4 regions of the Proteus faecis genome follow, and region 1 is predicted to be linked to each of the others. Evidence: predicted binding sites of a transcription regulator. Region 1 holds the regulator's gene; each other region holds the start of a gene.

Evidence for each region. The regulator PurR, encoded in region 1, represses purine synthesis genes. The targets are predictions, from matches to a motif close to CANGCAAACGTTTGCNTG.
Region 2: the regulator PurR is predicted to act here: its motif matches at 1,383-1,400, upstream of purT (formate-dependent phosphoribosylglycinamide formyltransferase).
Region 3: the regulator PurR is predicted to act here: its motif matches at 2,095-2,112, upstream of glyA (serine hydroxymethyltransferase).
Region 4: the regulator PurR is predicted to act here: its motif matches at 1,287-1,304, upstream of gltS (sodium/glutamate symporter).

Annotation. Positions count from the first base shown of each region.
Region 1 is NZ_JASVWV010000001.1:198,150-202,398, forward strand. It holds gene sodB (superoxide dismutase [Fe]) at 357-935, shown strand; gene cydH (cytochrome bd-I oxidase subunit CydH) at 1,071-1,154, opposite strand; gene purR (HTH-type transcriptional repressor PurR) at 1,422-2,447, shown strand; gene punR (DNA-binding transcriptional activator PunR) at 2,474-3,376, opposite strand; gene punC (purine nucleoside transporter PunC) at 3,495-4,249, shown strand, end outside.
Region 2 is NZ_JASVWV010000002.1:59,900-64,148, forward strand. It holds gene QSH13_RS04440 (PfkB family carbohydrate kinase) at 1-164, shown strand, start outside; gene rarD (EamA family transporter RarD) at 397-1,308, shown strand; gene purT (formate-dependent phosphoribosylglycinamide formyltransferase) at 1,433-2,617, shown strand; gene htpG (molecular chaperone HtpG) at 2,844-4,249, shown strand, end outside.
Region 3 is NZ_JASVWV010000014.1:21,873-26,121, forward strand. It holds gene QSH13_RS15390 (hypothetical protein) at 1-562, shown strand, start outside; gene hmpA (NO-inducible flavohemoprotein) at 661-1,857, opposite strand; gene glyA (serine hydroxymethyltransferase) at 2,224-3,477, shown strand; gene QSH13_RS15405 (3-phenylpropionate MFS transporter) at 3,570-4,249, shown strand, end outside.
Region 4 is NZ_JASVWV010000006.1:149,137-153,385, reverse strand. It holds gene gltS (sodium/glutamate symporter) at 1-1,114, opposite strand, end outside; gene QSH13_RS10125 (uracil-xanthine permease family protein) at 1,356-2,747, shown strand; gene QSH13_RS10120 (hypothetical protein) at 2,902-3,450, shown strand; gene QSH13_RS10115 (AsmA family protein) at 3,557-4,249, shown strand, end outside.

The DNA.
Region 1 (4,249 bases):
TTAGCTTTAAAAACCATGTCTTGTTGCCAATCCAGAACTGCCCCCCATTTTATTTGCCAGTCTAATAACCACATAACAGAATGAAATTTGTACTTTTTACTTCTCTCATTATAAATGCCATTTTGCTACTTTACGTGTAGGCAAGAGGGATATACTCTTATGAGTATAATTAATCTATATAGCTTATAATTATAGATAAAAGATATTTAGCTGTTATTTCAGCAGATTTTTGTTAAAATAATTAGCAAAATAGTAACAACTTAGTTATTCATTTGCCTCATTCTATCGATTCAAATAATTTTGATGGAATGATTTCAGGCACAAAACCCGAAATAGATAGTTTAAAGGAGTACGCAATGTCTTTCGAATTACCAAAATTACCTTATGCGTTAGATGCTCTTGAACCACACATCTCTAAAGAAACTTTAGAATATCACTACGGCAAACACCACCAAACCTATGTAACTAATTTAAATAACCTAGTTAAAGGTACTGATTTAGAAAGTAAATCTTTAGAAGAAATCATCAAGTCTACTGATGGTGGTGTTTTCAATAACGCTGCACAAGTATGGAACCACACTTTCTACTGGAACTGCTTAGCACCAAATGCAGGTGGCGCACCAACAGGTAAAATTGCTGAAGCTATCAACAAAGCATTTGGCTCTTTTGAAGAATTCAAAAAGCAATTTAATGATGCTGCAGCAAAAAACTTCGGTTCAGGTTGGACTTGGTTAGTTAAAAAAGCTGACGGTTCAGTTGCGATTGTTAACACATCAAATGCTGCAACACCTGTTTCAGGCACAGACAAACCTCTGTTAACTGTAGACGTATGGGAACATGCTTACTATATCGACTACCGCAATGCACGCGTTAAATATTTAGAAGAGTTCTGGGCATTGGTTAACTGGTCATTTGTTGAAGCTAACCTTGCTTAATTTAGTGTGATAATCAAAGGTGAATGAGTAAAATTCATTTTTGATGACATAATAACAAAGGGCCTTGAGCCCTTTGTTATATTCAGTATTCGATAATCTATTACTTAAATTAATCGAGTACTTATTAAAACATGATTAGAAAAGCAGAGTAGAAAAAATAACAATCATAACCAGCGCTGCTATTGCTGTACTCAAACCAAATTTCAGATCCGTATCCATCTATTCTCCCTCAAAATGATTATAATACACATAATTAACCATAACCTTGTCATGGTTAATTATTATTACATATCAGAATTTGTTAAAATAGCGACTAGTGCACAATTTATAACATTGATTAATACTTTCACTTTTGAGCTAGATCATACAAAATTCACAGCTAATCGCTAAATTATTGCCAGTGTTTGCCCTATGTATGACTATACTGGCAGTTAAACCATAAAATTAGATAAAAGAGACCAATGAAGGTCAGGAGTTTTCCACACCATGGCAACAATAAAAGACGTGGCAAAACGCGCAGGCGTATCAACCACGACTGTTTCTCATGTGATCAACAAAACCCGTTTTGTTGCTGAGAACACACGAGCAGCAGTTTGGGCCGCTATAAAAGAATTAAATTATTCGCCAAGTGCCGTTGCGCGTAGCTTAAAAGTCAATCACACAAAATCTATAGGCCTGTTAGCCACGTCCAGTGAAGCTCCTTACTTTGCTGAAGTGATTGAAGCAGTTGAAAATAGTTGTTATAGCAAAGGCTATACCCTGATTTTATGTAACTCACATAACAATCTTGATAAGCAAAAAGCGTATTTAGCCATGCTGGCACAAAAACGTGTTGATGGATTATTAGTCATGTGTTCTGAATATCCCGATCACCTTCTGACTCTTTTAGAAGGCTATCGTAATATTCCAATGGTTGTCATGGATTGGGGCAAAGCGCGTGGTGACTTTACAGATACCATTATCGATAACGCTTTACATGGTGGTTATATCGCAGGTCGTTACCTTATTGAGCGAGGTCATCGTGATATTGGTATTATCCCTGGTCCATTAGAACGGAATACAGGTGGTGGTCGCTTACAAGGTTTCTTAAAAGCCATGGAAGAAGCAAAAATCACAGTAAAAGATGAATGGATTGTACAAGGTGACTTTGAACCAGAATCTGGTTATAAAGCTATGTACCAAATGCTAAATCAAAAACATCGCCCTACTGCTGTTTTTTGTGGTGGTGATGTCATGGCAATGGGCGCAATTTGCGCTGCAGATGAACTTGGTCTGCGTGTTCCTTTAGATATTTCCATTGTGGGTTACGACAATATTCGTAATGCACGTTATTTTACACCAGCGCTAACAACCGTCCATCAGCCAAAAGAGCGTTTAGGTCAAATGGCATTATCAATGTTGCTTGATCGCATCGTCAATAAACGCGAAGACGCCCAAACAATCGAAGTTCATCCGCGATTAGTTGAGCGCCGTTCAGTTGCCGATGGTCCTTTTATCGACTACCGCCGTTAATTCTTATTTATCCAGTTATCTGATTTCTAGCGAAGCCATTCCTCATTTAAGGTTTGGCTATCTCCAAGATAATCTAACAACCATGTCAAAGCAGGCGATTCACTTTTATCGACCCACGTCAGGCAGCATGGGCTGTCTGGCAATGGCTGTGCCAGCTGTAAAGTAACCAGTGTACCTTGTTCAATTAAAGGTTCAGCACGGTGCCAAGGTACCATTCCTACGCATAATCCAGCTAATAAGCATTCAAGCCCCATATCCCATGTCGGTACAACCATTCTACGTTGATTATTTAGCGCCCATGTGTCACGCTTTGGTAAACTGCGTGATGTATCTTCTAAGCATAAACTTGGATAAGGTCGCATTTCATCATCCGTTAGTGGATGTTGTGCTTTCGCTAAAGGGTGATCAACATGACAAACACAACGCCAAGGCATAAATCCCATATCTCGAAAACTATAACGTTCACCAATGGGTGAAGCTCTTGTTGCACCAATAGCTAAATCGACACGACCATTAACTAAAGAATCCCATACGCCATTAAACACTTCAGGGTAGACATACAGTTCAATATCCGGAAAATGACGGTAGAAATCGAGAATAAGTTGTTGTGTTCTTTCAGGTTTAACAATGCCATCAACGGCTATACTGAATTGACCACGCCATCCATTAGAAACTTGTTGGCAAAGATGCCGAGTGTCATTCATTTTTTTGATAACAGATCGTGCTTCTTTGATGAAAATTTTACCTGCATCGGTTAATTCTACATCACGGTGACGACGCTCAAACAGAGGAACAGCAAGCCATTCCTCTAGTTGCCTAACAGTATAACTAACGGCGGATGGCACTCTGTGCAATTCTTGAGCAGCCGAGCTAAAACTTCCTGTTCTTGCGACTGCATCAACAACTTCTAAAGAGTATTCTGACCACATAGAGTTTATTCCTTTGAAAATTTTTCACAGCATTAACCAAATATTCCCGTTTCACAAGTAAAATAGGTCTTAGTTACAATACATAAAATGTTCTACATTACATAGCATAGAAAATAAAATGAATTCTAAAACTTCCACACAATCAAAAACACCTATGAGCTTTATGGTGTACCTAGCAGGTTTGAGTATGCTAGGTTACTTAGCTATTGATATGTACTTACCTGCGTTTGGTATGATGCAACGTGAACTCTCTATCAGCGAAGGTGCTATTAGTAATAGCTTAAGTATCTTTTTATTTGGCTTTGCTGTTGCTCAATTACTTTGGGGACCACTTTCAGACAAAATCGGTCGAAAACCTATTCTTCTAGTTGGTTTAAGTCTTTTCTCTTTAGGCTGTCTTGGTATGCTGTGGGTCGAAAGTGCAACTGGCTTACTTGCTATGCGCTTCCTACAAGCTTTCGGCGTCTGCTCTGCAGCTGTTATTTGGCAAGCTCTTGTCATCGACCGTTTTGATGAATCTCGCGCTCAGCGCGTTTTTGCGTTAATTATGCCACTGGTTGCATTATCACCAGCACTTGCGCCTTTAATCGGTGCATCATTATTAAACCACGGTGGCTGGCGTATGATTTTTATGCTGTTAATGGTAGTAACATTAGTTCTGATGTTACCGACGTTAATGCTAAAAAACATTAAACAAAAATCCGTCACAGATGCAAACCAATCTTCTGCTTCATTTATGACTTTATTAAAATCCCCGCTCTACACTGGTAACGTATTAGTTTACGCGTCTTGTAGTGCAGGTTTCTTTGCTTGGTTAGCTGGCTCCCCCATCATTCTTGAAAAGATGGGCTACTCTCCGCAGGATATCGGTTT
Region 2 (4,249 bases), on a different contig from region 1:
TTGCTGAAGATGAACAATATCTATCAAAAATAGTGACACAAGCGGCTGCTTGTGGTGCTTTAGCCACGACCCAAAAAGGGGCGATAGCCGCAGCACCAAGTCGTAAAAAATTACGTGATTTTGTTCAGCAGCAACCACCGTTACATGTTAGGGAGATTTTCTAACAACTTACCTATTTTTTCTGGTTGTGGTTTTTACCACGGTTTTCCCTTAATGGTATTTTCCAATTCTCCATTTATAACGACTTTTCTCGGAATCGTTATTTGTGGAGATTTTTTTTATCTTGTCTATGTCGTCGTATTGATGTTTGATCAATCAGCGATGCTGATCATATTGTTCTGTCTGTTTTAAGCGTATGATATTAAACCTTATTGACTTTTATTGATGGAACATTAAATGTGGGCTCAATCAGGCGCGGTATTAGCCATTTTTTCGTATATTCTTTGGGGAATAACGCCTCTGTTTTATCGTCTGTTACCTGGGGCGCAACCGTTAGAAATGTTGGCTCAACGTTTGATCTGGTCTATCCCTCTTTTATTACTAGTACGACTCTTTATTAAAAATAGGACACGATGGCGCGTTGTTTTACAGGATAAGCGCTCTATTTTTATGTGCCTATTTAGCTCAATGGCTATGGCCGTTTCTTGGTGTACATTTACCTATGCATTAACACATCAACAAGTATTAGAGGCGAGCTTGGGATATTTTATTAATCCACTCTTCTCTATTTTATTAGGTGTCATCTTTCTTAAAGAAAAGCTTAATCTAGCAGAAAAATGGGCGGTTACCTTAATTTGTGCGGGAGTGGGGTACCAATTGTGGATGTACGGTGAATTACCTGTACTCGCTATTATGATGGGGGGGGCATTTGCTGTATATGGCTTGATCCGTAAGTTTATTCGTTTTGATGTGATCACTTCTTTATTTATCGAAACACTCTGGTTAATGCCATTAGCAATAGGGGTTACTATTTGGTTGTTGATAACAGATAAAAGCGCATTACCTTCCGCAGATAATCTGACTCGTTTTTATTATATTCTAACCGCACCTGTCACTATATTGCCATTATTGTTCTTTACCGCAGCAGTCAAACGAACCACATTAACTGTAATCGGATTAGCACAATATATTGAGCCTACTATTCAATTTTTATTGGCTGTTTTCTTATTCCATGAAGCTTTTGATGAAGTAAAAGGCGTGAGTTTCTCGTTGATTTGGTTAGGGCTTTTATGCTGTATATTGGCTCTTATTCGCAAACGTCTTAATTATCTAAAAATTCAAAAAGGAAAACGTAGCCAAACGGTGTAATTGTTTTATTTTTCTGTTTGATTATTTTTTTGTCTGGCTATTTTTCTATCATGTTAAATCCGCTATGCTATATAAAAGCAATCGTTTGCGTGATTGTGATTTTGATTAATAGTGAGGATAAAAAATGACAGTGTTGGGTACGGCTCTTACAGCAAGTGCAACAAAAGTGATGTTATTAGGTGCCGGTGAATTAGGCAAAGAAGTCGCGATAGAATGCCAACGCTTAGGCATTGAAGTGATTGCCGTTGATCGCTATCTCAATGCTCCTGCTATGCATGTTGCTCATCGCTATCATGTTGTAAATATGCTGGATAGCGACGGATTAAAGCAAGTAATTGAACAAGAGCGACCTGATTTTATTGTTCCAGAAATTGAAGCTATTGCTACAACATTATTGCTTGAATTAGAACAAGCGGGGCAAAAAGTGGTTCCTTGTGCCCGTGCTGTAAAGCTCACTATGGATAGAGAAGGGATCCGTCGTTTAGCCGCGGAAACACTGCATTTACCTACATCGAACTATCAATTTGTTGATGATGAAGTGAGTTTTAAAAAAGCCGCTTTAGCAATAGGTTTTCCTTGTATTGTAAAACCTGTCATGAGCTCATCCGGAAAAGGGCAAAGTGTTATTCGTAATGAAAACGATTTAGCTCAAGCTTGGACTTACTCGCAAGAGGGCGGACGAGCAGGAAAAGGTCGTGTTATTGTTGAAAAAATGATCCCGTTTGATTTTGAGATCACTTTACTGACTATTCACGCTGTCGATGGGATCCATTTTTGTGCTCCTATTGGTCATCGACAAGAAAAAGGGGATTACCGTGAATCATGGCAACCTCAAAAGATGAGTGATATTGCACTTGCTAAAGCACAGCATATCGCAAGTAAAGTGGTTGAAAACTTAGGGGGATATGGTTTATTTGGTGTTGAGTTATTTGTTCAAGGTGATGAGGTATTTTTTAATGAAGTCTCACCTCGTCCTCATGATACAGGATTGGTGACACTCATTTCTCAAGACTTATCAGAGTTTGCGCTTCATGTTCGTGCTTTTTTAGGCTATCCCATTGGTGGGATTCGTCAATTAGGTCCTTGTGCATCCGCGGTTATTTTACCAGCGCTTTATAGTACGAATATCGTTTATTCCGGTATTGAAAAAGTATTGAAGGCGGATCGTCAAATTCGCCTTTTTGCGAAGCCTGAAATTGCCGGCTCTCGTCGTTTAGGTGTTGTGCTTGCTCATGCTGATACGATAAAACACGCATTAGATGAAGCAAAAGCAGGCGCAAAAGCAATCGTTGTAAGTGATGCTAAATAATTAGAAATGTAACCTAAGTTAGCCTATTTTACCGCTAAGTGAATATTATCAACTTAGCGGTAAAAACATCCAGTAAGTATTATTTTGGCTCAAACTTTCATCATATAAGGGGGGTAATCACTTTTATTAGCTTAATTTTTTACTCGACCCTTGAAACTAGCTTAACTATCCCCACTTTTTACTCATATCGATTTTTTTCGCCAAATTAGGATTAATTGAGGTAAAAATGAGTATGAAAGGTCAGGAAACAAGAGGATTTCAGTCAGAAGTTAAACAACTTCTTCAATTAATGATCCATTCTCTTTACTCCAATAAAGAAATTTTCCTTCGCGAATTGATTTCTAACGCATCAGATGCGGCTGATAAATTGCGTTTCCGAGCATTATCAGATGCAGCGCTTTATGAAAATAACGGCGATTTGCATGTGCGTATTTCCACTGATAAAGAAGCACGTACTTTGACTATCAGTGATAATGGTATTGGTATGACTCGTGATGAAGTCATTGATAACCTGGGTACTATCGCAAAATCAGGGACAAAATCATTTTTAGAATCTATCGGACAAGATCAAGCTAAAGATAGCCAACTAATTGGTCAGTTTGGTGTTGGGTTCTATTCTGCGTTTATCGTTGCAGATAAAGTGACAGTACGCACTCGAGCTGCAGGTGAAAGCGCAGATAAAGGTGTTTTTTGGGAATCTGAAGGTGAAGGTGATTACACCGTTGCTGATATTGAAAAGGCTGATCGTGGTACTGACATCACACTTCATTTACGTGAAGGTGAAGATGAGTATTTAGATGATTGGCGTCTGCGTAGCATTATTAGTAAATATTCTGACCATATTTCTCTGCCTGTTGAAATTGAAACGAAAAATGAAGAAGACGGCACAGTGACATGGGAAAAAATTAATAAAGCGCAAGCACTTTGGACTCGTAATAAAGCCGAAGTGAGTGATGAAGAGTATAAAGAGTTTTATAAACATATCTCTCATGATTTTGCTGACCCATTAAGCTGGGTACATAACCGTGTAGAAGGTAAGCAAGAGTATACAAGCTTATTATATGTGCCTTCAAAAGCACCTTGGGATTTATGGAATCGTGAACAACGTCATGGTTTAAAACTGTATGTACAGCGTGTCTTTATTATGGATGAAGCTGAGCAGTTTATGCCTAATTACTTGCGTTTTATCCGTGGGTTAGTTGATTCTAATGATTTACCGTTAAATGTTTCTCGTGAAATTTTACAAGATAGCTCTGTTACACGTAATTTACGCAGTGCATTAACTAAACGTGCATTACAGATGTTACAAAAACTGGCAGAAAACAAGCCGGAAGAGTATCAAGCATTCTGGAAAGAGTTTGGTTTAGTCTTAAAAGAAGGTCCTGCAGAAGACTCATCTAACATTGAAACAATTGCTAAATTATTACGTTTTGCGTCAACGCATAACGACAGTGATGCTCAAACTGTTTCACTGGAAGATTACGTTAGCCGTATGGTTGAAGGCCAAGAGAAAATCTATTACATCACAGCTGATAGCTATGCTGCTGCGAAAAACAGTCCGCATTTAGAGCTGTTCCGTAAAAAAGGCATTGAAGTACTGCTGTTATCTGATCGTATAGATGAGTGGATGAT
Region 3 (4,249 bases), on a different contig from region 1:
TATTTTTCTTGATATTTTGGTTCTCGATAATGGTATCTCTGAAACGTCGATAACTGAATTAGGTCAAGAAATTATCGTCGCCATTATTTGCTTATTCTTTTTTGTTAAAGTGTGCCAAGAAAGTGAACAGCGGGGAGCGTTCACACTTATTATGGGGTTTTTCTTGTGCATTTTAATTCGTGAATTAGATAATGTATTTGATCAGATTGCACACGGATCTTGGGTTTGGTTTGCTCTAACGGTGGTATTTATTTCTATAGCCATTGCCATTAGAGAAGGCAAGAAAACATTAAAAGGCTTAATTCATTTTATTACTCATCCAAGCCATGGAATGTTAGTTGCTGGCCTATTATGTATTTTATTGTTCTCTCGTTTATTTGGCATGGGAATACTTTGGCACAAATTATTGGGTGAGGATTATAACCGTGCTGTTAAAAACATGGTGGAAGAGGGAAGTGAATTATTTGGTTATACACTCTGTTTAATTAGTGTTATTTGGTACGGTTTTTCTGCTAAAGAGCATGTAATTCCGACAGCGATTGAAAATAAATATCGATTATAAAAAGGTAGTGAAATAACCTAAACAAGCGCTGATAAATATAACGTTATCAGCGCTTTTATTATTCAATTTAGGATTAAATATTGATGAAGGTGTTTCTATTACAACTCTTGTGTAATAACAGTATGGGGACCAAAACATTCATAGTGAAGTTTTTCACTATTAATACCTAATTCAATAAGTTGTTTTGCAATAGATTGCATAAAAGGTAATGGGCCACAAAAATAGAAATGCATATCAGGCGTAGCTAACCAATCTTCAACTTGCTTTAATGTCATTAAGCCTTCGAATTGATAATCTTTATTTTGCACGTCTTCAGCACGTGGTGTTCGATACCATATTGCTTGTTGGTAGTGTGAAAGCTGATTGCTGATCTGATTAACTTCATCTTTAAAAGCATGAACACCACCATGTTCAGCCGCATGTAACCAATTAATATTAGCTTGATGAGCTGAAAGAGTGTGTAACATAGAGAGCATTGGTGTTAACCCGACTCCGGCTGAAATTAAGGTTACTGGTGTTGTTGGTGACACATCTAAATAGAAATCGCCCCCTGGTGCGGCAACTTGTAAAATATCTCCTTCTTGAACATGATCATGAAGAAAATTTGATAAAATACCGTTATCTTCGCGTTTTACTGCAATGCGATAAGTTTTATTATTTGAAGATTGAGTTAATGAATATTGACGTATTTCTTGGTTTTCAAGATGTTCGTCACGGAGATACAGACTTATGTATTGCCCTGCTTGATAAGAAGTAACCGCTCGCCCATCTTCAGGCTCTAATTCAAAACTGGTAATGACATCACTTTGTTTTACTTTATGTTTAACTTTAAAGTTTCGTAATCCTCTCCAACCTCCATTTGTTTGTTCTTTTTGTTGATAAATTTGCTCTTCGCGATTGATAAAGACATCCGCCAATACTTGATAAGCCTCTCCCCAAGCATCTAGCACTGCTTGCCCGGGACTAAACATTTCATCAATTGTTGCTAATAAGTTTTCACCGACGATGGGATAGTGTTCAGGAAGAATATTTAAACTCGCGTGTTTTTGTGCAATTTTTTCAACGGCAGGCAAAATGGCGGTTAAATTTTCAATGTTTGTTGCATAAGCGCATATTGCATTAAATAAGGCTTCACGTTGTGCGCCATTACTTTGATGACTCATGGTGAAAATATCTTTTAATTCTGGATGACGAGAAAACATTCGATCATAAAAGTGTGCGGTTAATGCAGGGCCTGTTTTCGCAATGAGGGGAATTGTTGATTTAATTGTCGCGATAGTTTGTGCATCTAACATAATTGCTCCTGAAAAATTTTCAGTTTATAGTGAATTTTTATAAATTATATTTTATATGCAACTTATCTCTTTTTGATTATTTTGTAAATCTCTGTTTTTATTTTTTAACAAAAAATCTCAATTCTTAGAGAATGATGCGGGGGGTTTGCAAAATAAGGCGAGATGTGCCTCAAAAAGAGGAATCAACACAGGATAAAATGAGGTTGTTAAAAAGTAATAAGGTACTGTTATAGTTGGATGGCAAACGATTGCGTATTTTTTCATTAGGGACTATCTCAATGAAGAAAAAGAGTTTACACTGTATGCCATTCTTTCTCCCGCATGGGAGTTTGTCTTTAGTGAAGTTAGCTGAGTCAGGAGATGTGAATGTTAAAACGTGAAATGAATATTGCTGATTACGATCCAGAATTATGGAATGCAATGGAAGGTGAAGTGACTCGTCAAGAAGAGCACATCGAACTTATTGCTTCTGAAAACTATACCAGCCCTCGTGTTATGCAGGCGCAGGGATCTCAGCTGACAAATAAATATGCTGAAGGCTATCCGGGTAAACGTTACTACGGTGGTTGTGAGTATGTGGATGTTGTAGAGCAACTGGCTATCGATCGTGCAAAAGCATTATTTGGTGCAGATTACGCTAACGTACAGCCTCACTCAGGCTCTCAAGCGAATGCCGCTGTTTATATGGCATTATTAAAACCAGGTGATACTGTTTTAGGCATGAACCTAGCGCAAGGCGGTCACTTAACTCATGGTTCACCAGTTAACTTCTCTGGTAAACTGTATAATATCGTGCCTTATGGTATTGATGAATCAGGTAAAATTGATTACGAAGATATCGCTATTCAAGCTAAAAAACATCAACCAAAAATGATTATCGGCGGGTTCTCTGCTTATTCTGGTCTGGTTGATTGGGCTAAAATGCGTGAAATTGCAGACAGCATTGGTGCATTCTTATTTGTTGATATGGCACACGTAGCTGGTATGGTTGCAGCAGGTGTTTATCCTAATCCAGTTCCTCATGCGCATGTTGTTACAACAACTACCCACAAAACCTTAGCTGGTCCACGTGGTGGTCTGATCCTTGCTAAAGGTGGCGATGAAGAGTTTTATAAAAAACTGAATTCTGCTGTATTCCCTGGCTCTCAAGGTGGCCCTTTAATGCATGTTATTGCAGGTAAAGCGGTTGCATTAAAAGAAGCTATGGAACCAGAATTTAAAGTTTATCAGCAACAAGTTGCTAAAAACTCGAAAGCAATGGTAGAAGTTTTCTTAGATCGCGGTTATAAAGTAGTATCTGGCGGAACTGAAAACCACCTGTTTTTATTAGATTTAGTTGATAAAGATATTACAGGTAAAGATGCAGATGCTGCACTGGGTCGTGCAAATATCACTGTTAACAAAAACAGCGTACCAAATGATCCACGTAGCCCATTTGTAACTTCTGGTGTTCGTATCGGTTCTCCAGCAATTACACGTCGTGGTTTTAAAGAAGCTGAAGCTCGTGAATTAGCAGGTTGGATGTGTGATGTCCTTGATAATATCAATGATGAAGCGAACATTGAGAAAGTGAAACAAAAAGTCTTGGATATCTGCGCTAAATTTCCAGTTTACGCATAAGTTTGTAACGATATAATAAAACCCGTTATACAAGCCCGCTTCTAGAACTTGTTCTTGGCGGGTTTTTTTGCATCTTCAAAATGGGGGATTGGATGGTTATTCCATCAACATTGTGGCTTGCCTTAGATTATTTTACCTATTTCTTCTCATACGGCATCTTTTTACCTTTTTGGTCCATATGGCTAAAAGGAGAGGGTGTTGATCCTGCAATGATAGGTCTGTTATTAGGTGTAGGTTTAACCGCACGTTTTGTTGGTAGCCTAATTTTAACACCTGCGGTAAAAGATCCGTCAAAACTTATCACTGCATTAAGATTATTTGCTTTTCTCTCATTACTTTTTACTGTTGCATTTATGATGGGTAGCCATTGGGCATGGTTATTCTTTGTGATGACAGGATTTAACGTTTTCTTTTCACCTATGGTGCCTTTAGGCGATTCTCTAGCAGGAACGTGGCAAAAGCAGTTTCCTTTTGATTATGGAAAGATCCGCGTTTGGGGCTCAATCGCTTTTATTATTAGCTCATCATTGCTAGGTGTTTTAATTGATGTTTTTGGGCATCCCATTATTCTTTATGGGTTGATTGCCAGTACTTTTGCTCTATTTCTGACATCTATGTTGCGCCCTAAAGTTATGCCACAGGGTAAAGTGAAAAAAGCAGAACATAATAACGTCTCCTTTATGAAACTTATTTCAGATGGGCCAGTTTGGCGTTTTCTGCTATGTGTCTCTTTATTGCAAGGTGCACACGCAGCTTATTATGGTTTTAGTGC
Region 4 (4,249 bases), on a different contig from region 1:
AGAATGCAAGATGAGACGGTCCAAAACGGTCTGTTACCGCTTGCATATTCGCAATCGCCGTTGGTGTAGCACCTAAACCAAAACCACAATGACCCGCTGCTAAAATCGCCGCATCGTAGTTTTTACCCATGACCCGGAAAGTGACAAAAATTGCATAAAGTGCCATTACACCAGCTTGAACACCAAGGATAACCAACATTGGTATCGCCAGTGAGGCCAGTTCCCATAATTTCAAGCTCATTAATGCCATCGCTAAGAATAACGATAAACTCACGTTACCTAAGACTGACACCGCTCTATCAAAAACACGGTAGAACCCAAGCATTGAAAGGCTATTACTTAAAATAACACCAATAAACAGAACACACACAAAGGTCGGTAGTGAGAATGCCGTACCTTCTAACAGCTGAGAAAGGAACGTACCTGCCATTAAACAGATAGAGATCATCGCAATCGTTTCTAATAAAACCATTGAAGTGATCATTCGGCCTGTTGTCGGCTTCTCAAACGCAGTTGGCATTTCATGGTCATCGGCGCCTAATCCCGGTGTTGGGATATTTTTGATTAAGTAGCGGGCAACTGGGCCACCAATTAATCCACCTAAAACTAAACCAAAGGTAGCACACGCCATCGCGACTTCAGATGCGCTCATAAAACCATAACTTTCAACGAACGTTTTACCCCAGGCTGCCCCTGTACCATGACCACCTGATAATGTAATAGAGCCCGCCAATAATCCCATCAGAGGATCAAGACCTAACATTTCCGCCAATGCAATACCGACTGTGTTTTGCACTAGCAATAACCCAACAACAACAAAGACGAAAATAAAAAGCGCTTTTCCCCCCGCTTTTAAGCTTGCGAGGTTCGCGTTTAAACCAATTGTTGCAAAGAAGGCTAGCATTAATGGATCTTTAAGTGAGAGGTCAAAACTGACTTCCCAGTCCATAAATGATTTAAATGCTAATAGCAGAACTGCAACAAGTAGCCCACCTGCAACGGGTTCTGGGATCGTATACCGTTCTAAAAAAGGAACAGATTTCACTAACTTACGTCCGATCAAGAGAACCAAAGTGGCCGCAACCAGCGTGCCATAAACATCAAGATGATACATTTATGTACCCCGTCTTATTTGTTAATTTTATATAAAAATACTACGACGCTAAGTTCATCCATAAACAACGCCAAAAGCAGGTATCCCCGATTAGAAAAAAAAACGGAGACAAACACAAGTTAAAACATATAAAAATGTGAGCGCCTCTTATGCATTTTGATAACATCATTTTTACGCAAACGATTGCTTTTGTGGCGCAGATCATTAAAATACGGTTTTTGCCGAATAAGAAATTCACACCATGGTTACTTCAGAAAATCAAAATTTGCCTAAAAATAGTGATGCTTCAATTAAAAAAAACAGCGAACTTCTTTTTGCTTTAGAAGAAAAGCCGCCATTACCACAAACACTTTTTGCAGCTTGCCAACACCTTTTAGCGATGTTTGTCGCAGTTATCACACCCGCTATCCTCATTTGCCAAGCATTAGGATTACCTGCACACGATACTCAACGCATTATCAGCATGTCTTTATTTGCATCAGGCATTGCCTCTCTTATTCAAATTCGGGCATGGGGACCGATAGGTTCAGGATTGTTATCAATCCAAGGAACAAGCTTTAACTTTGTTGCTCCACTGATTATGGGGGGATTAGCACTTAAAAATGGTGGCGCCGATATTCCAACAATGATGGCAGCCCTTTTTGGCACATTAATGGTCGCCTCATTAACCGAAATCATCCTTTCTCGTGTTCTTCACTTAGCAAGACGTATCATTACACCGTTAGTTTCAGGTGTCGTAGTGATGATAATCGGCCTCTCTTTAATTCAAGTTGGATTAACCTCTATTGGTGGTGGTTATGCGGCCATTGAGAATAACACCTTTGGTTCACCACAAAATCTGTTATTAGCAGGCTCTGTTCTTATTGTTATTATTTTACTTAATCGACAAAAAAATCCTTATTTACGTGTTGCGTCTTTGGTTATTGCCATGGCTGTGGGTTATGTTCTTGCTTGGGCGTTAGATATGTTGCCCACACCAGTAGAACATCAAGAAACGCCTTTTATGACTATACCTGAGCCGTTTTATTATGGACTGTCATTTAATTGGCATTTACTTATTCCTTTAATGCTGGTGTTTATGATCACATCACTAGAAACTATTGGAGATATCACGGCAACTTCAGATGTTTCAGAGCAACCCGTTAGTGGTCCTTTGTATATGAAACGGATTAAAGGGGGCGTATTGGCTAATGGAATTAACTCTATGGTTTCGGCATTTTTCAATACCTTCCCAAATTCTTGTTTTGGTCAAAATAATGGCGTTATTCAATTAACAGGCGTTGCAAGTCGCTATGTAGGTTATGTTGTTGCCGCAATGCTTATTATCTTAGGCTTATTTCCATTCGTTGCAGAATTTGTGCAAAGAATTCCTGAACCTGTATTGGGCGGAGCCACATTAGTCATGTTCGGTACCATAGCTGCGTCTGGTGTACGCATTGTTTCTAAAGAAGCGCTAAACCGCCGAGCTATCATGATCCTTGCGATTTCACTTGCGGTAGGACTAGGCGTTTCACAGCAACCTCAAATATTGCAGTTTGCACCTGATTGGCTAAAAACATTGCTTTCCTCAGGTATTGCTGCTGGTGGTTTAACAGCCATCATCTTAAACCTAGTTTTTCCACCAGAAAAATAATCATTAACTAGTAACAGAATAATAAAGCGCTATTTTCATGATCAAAAATAGCGCTTTATTTATTATATTTAAACCAATGATATTTTTATGAAAGCATTTTCCTGTGAGTTGCGGTAACTATTTAGCTCAATACTGAAAATCAAAGGAAAATAGAATGGCTACACCCTTGACCCCAATTAAAAACCCCGCACTCGAATACTTAAAAAGTCACTCATCTACTAAAGATTTCCATATACAAACTATTGGGCAATTTTTTACTTATCTCAAAGATTCCATTCTTTCATTGTTTAATAGTGATCATAAATTTACTCATTTAGGAAATAAGTCTATTTCTGAGTTCAACTTAGAACATATTAAAACAGACTTAGTGGCGTTTTTAAAAAATCCTTCCCTTAATAATCAGCAAAATAAAGATAAAGAAGGATTCCTAGTATATCAGTTTCAATACTTATCAACACAAGCGGGTATTCTCCCTAATTTTTACGATATTTATCACTCAGGTAGCATTGATCCTAATGAATTAATTTCTCAACTTATTAACTATGGTAATAAATTAAAAAAAGGAGAATTAAATGATAGAGAGCAAAGGCATAAAGGCATTATAGAAAAAATATTGAATCATATTAAAACCAATTTACAACAGAACAATATTCCATCCCACGCAGCATTGATAAAAAAGATATCCTCTATCACAAAAACATAAGCAGTTAAATAATCTTGTTTTATAGAGTGATGAATACTTGAGCATCGTCTAGTTTTCAGGCATAACTGTATACTGTTTTGATGGAGTATAAAACAGGAGACGGGTTATGCGCTGGCTGATGAAAAGTTTGGTATCTCTGATACTTATCGTTATTTTATTTATTATTATAATTTACGCTTTTATTCAGACTCAGTGGGGCGCACAAAAAACCAGTGAATGGCTGACACAGTACACTGACTATGATATTCACTTCTCGGGTATTGAGCATGATCTTATGCAACCCGAGCAAGTCATTGTTTATGATCTTCTCGTTAATCCTAAGCAAGATAAAGCTATAGTATCGGCAAAATCAGCACAAATCCGATTTAATTGGCAATTTTTTACTACCCCTTCTCATCTGCAAAAAATTACATTAGAAAATGGTAATATTGATTTGGCAGACAAAGCACCGTCAATACCATTAAGTGCCGACATATTACAATTTAAAAATATGGCGTTACGTAGTGAAAAAACTGATTTTTCTTTTGATGCAAAAAAAATAACGGGAGGGATCACACCATGGATCCCGACATCAACCGACTTAATTGGAGCCGGTCATTTTCAATTTTCTATTGCTGATGGAATGATAAATAATAATGAATTCAGTAACTTCATTATTTCTGGTCAATATCAACCCAATAATATTCAAATAGAAAAATTGGGTACTCGCCTACTTAATGGCTCACTCTCCTTGAGCGGACAATATCAAGATAATCAATGGAAATTTGATAATGTTTATATGAATGGCTTGCGCTGGCAA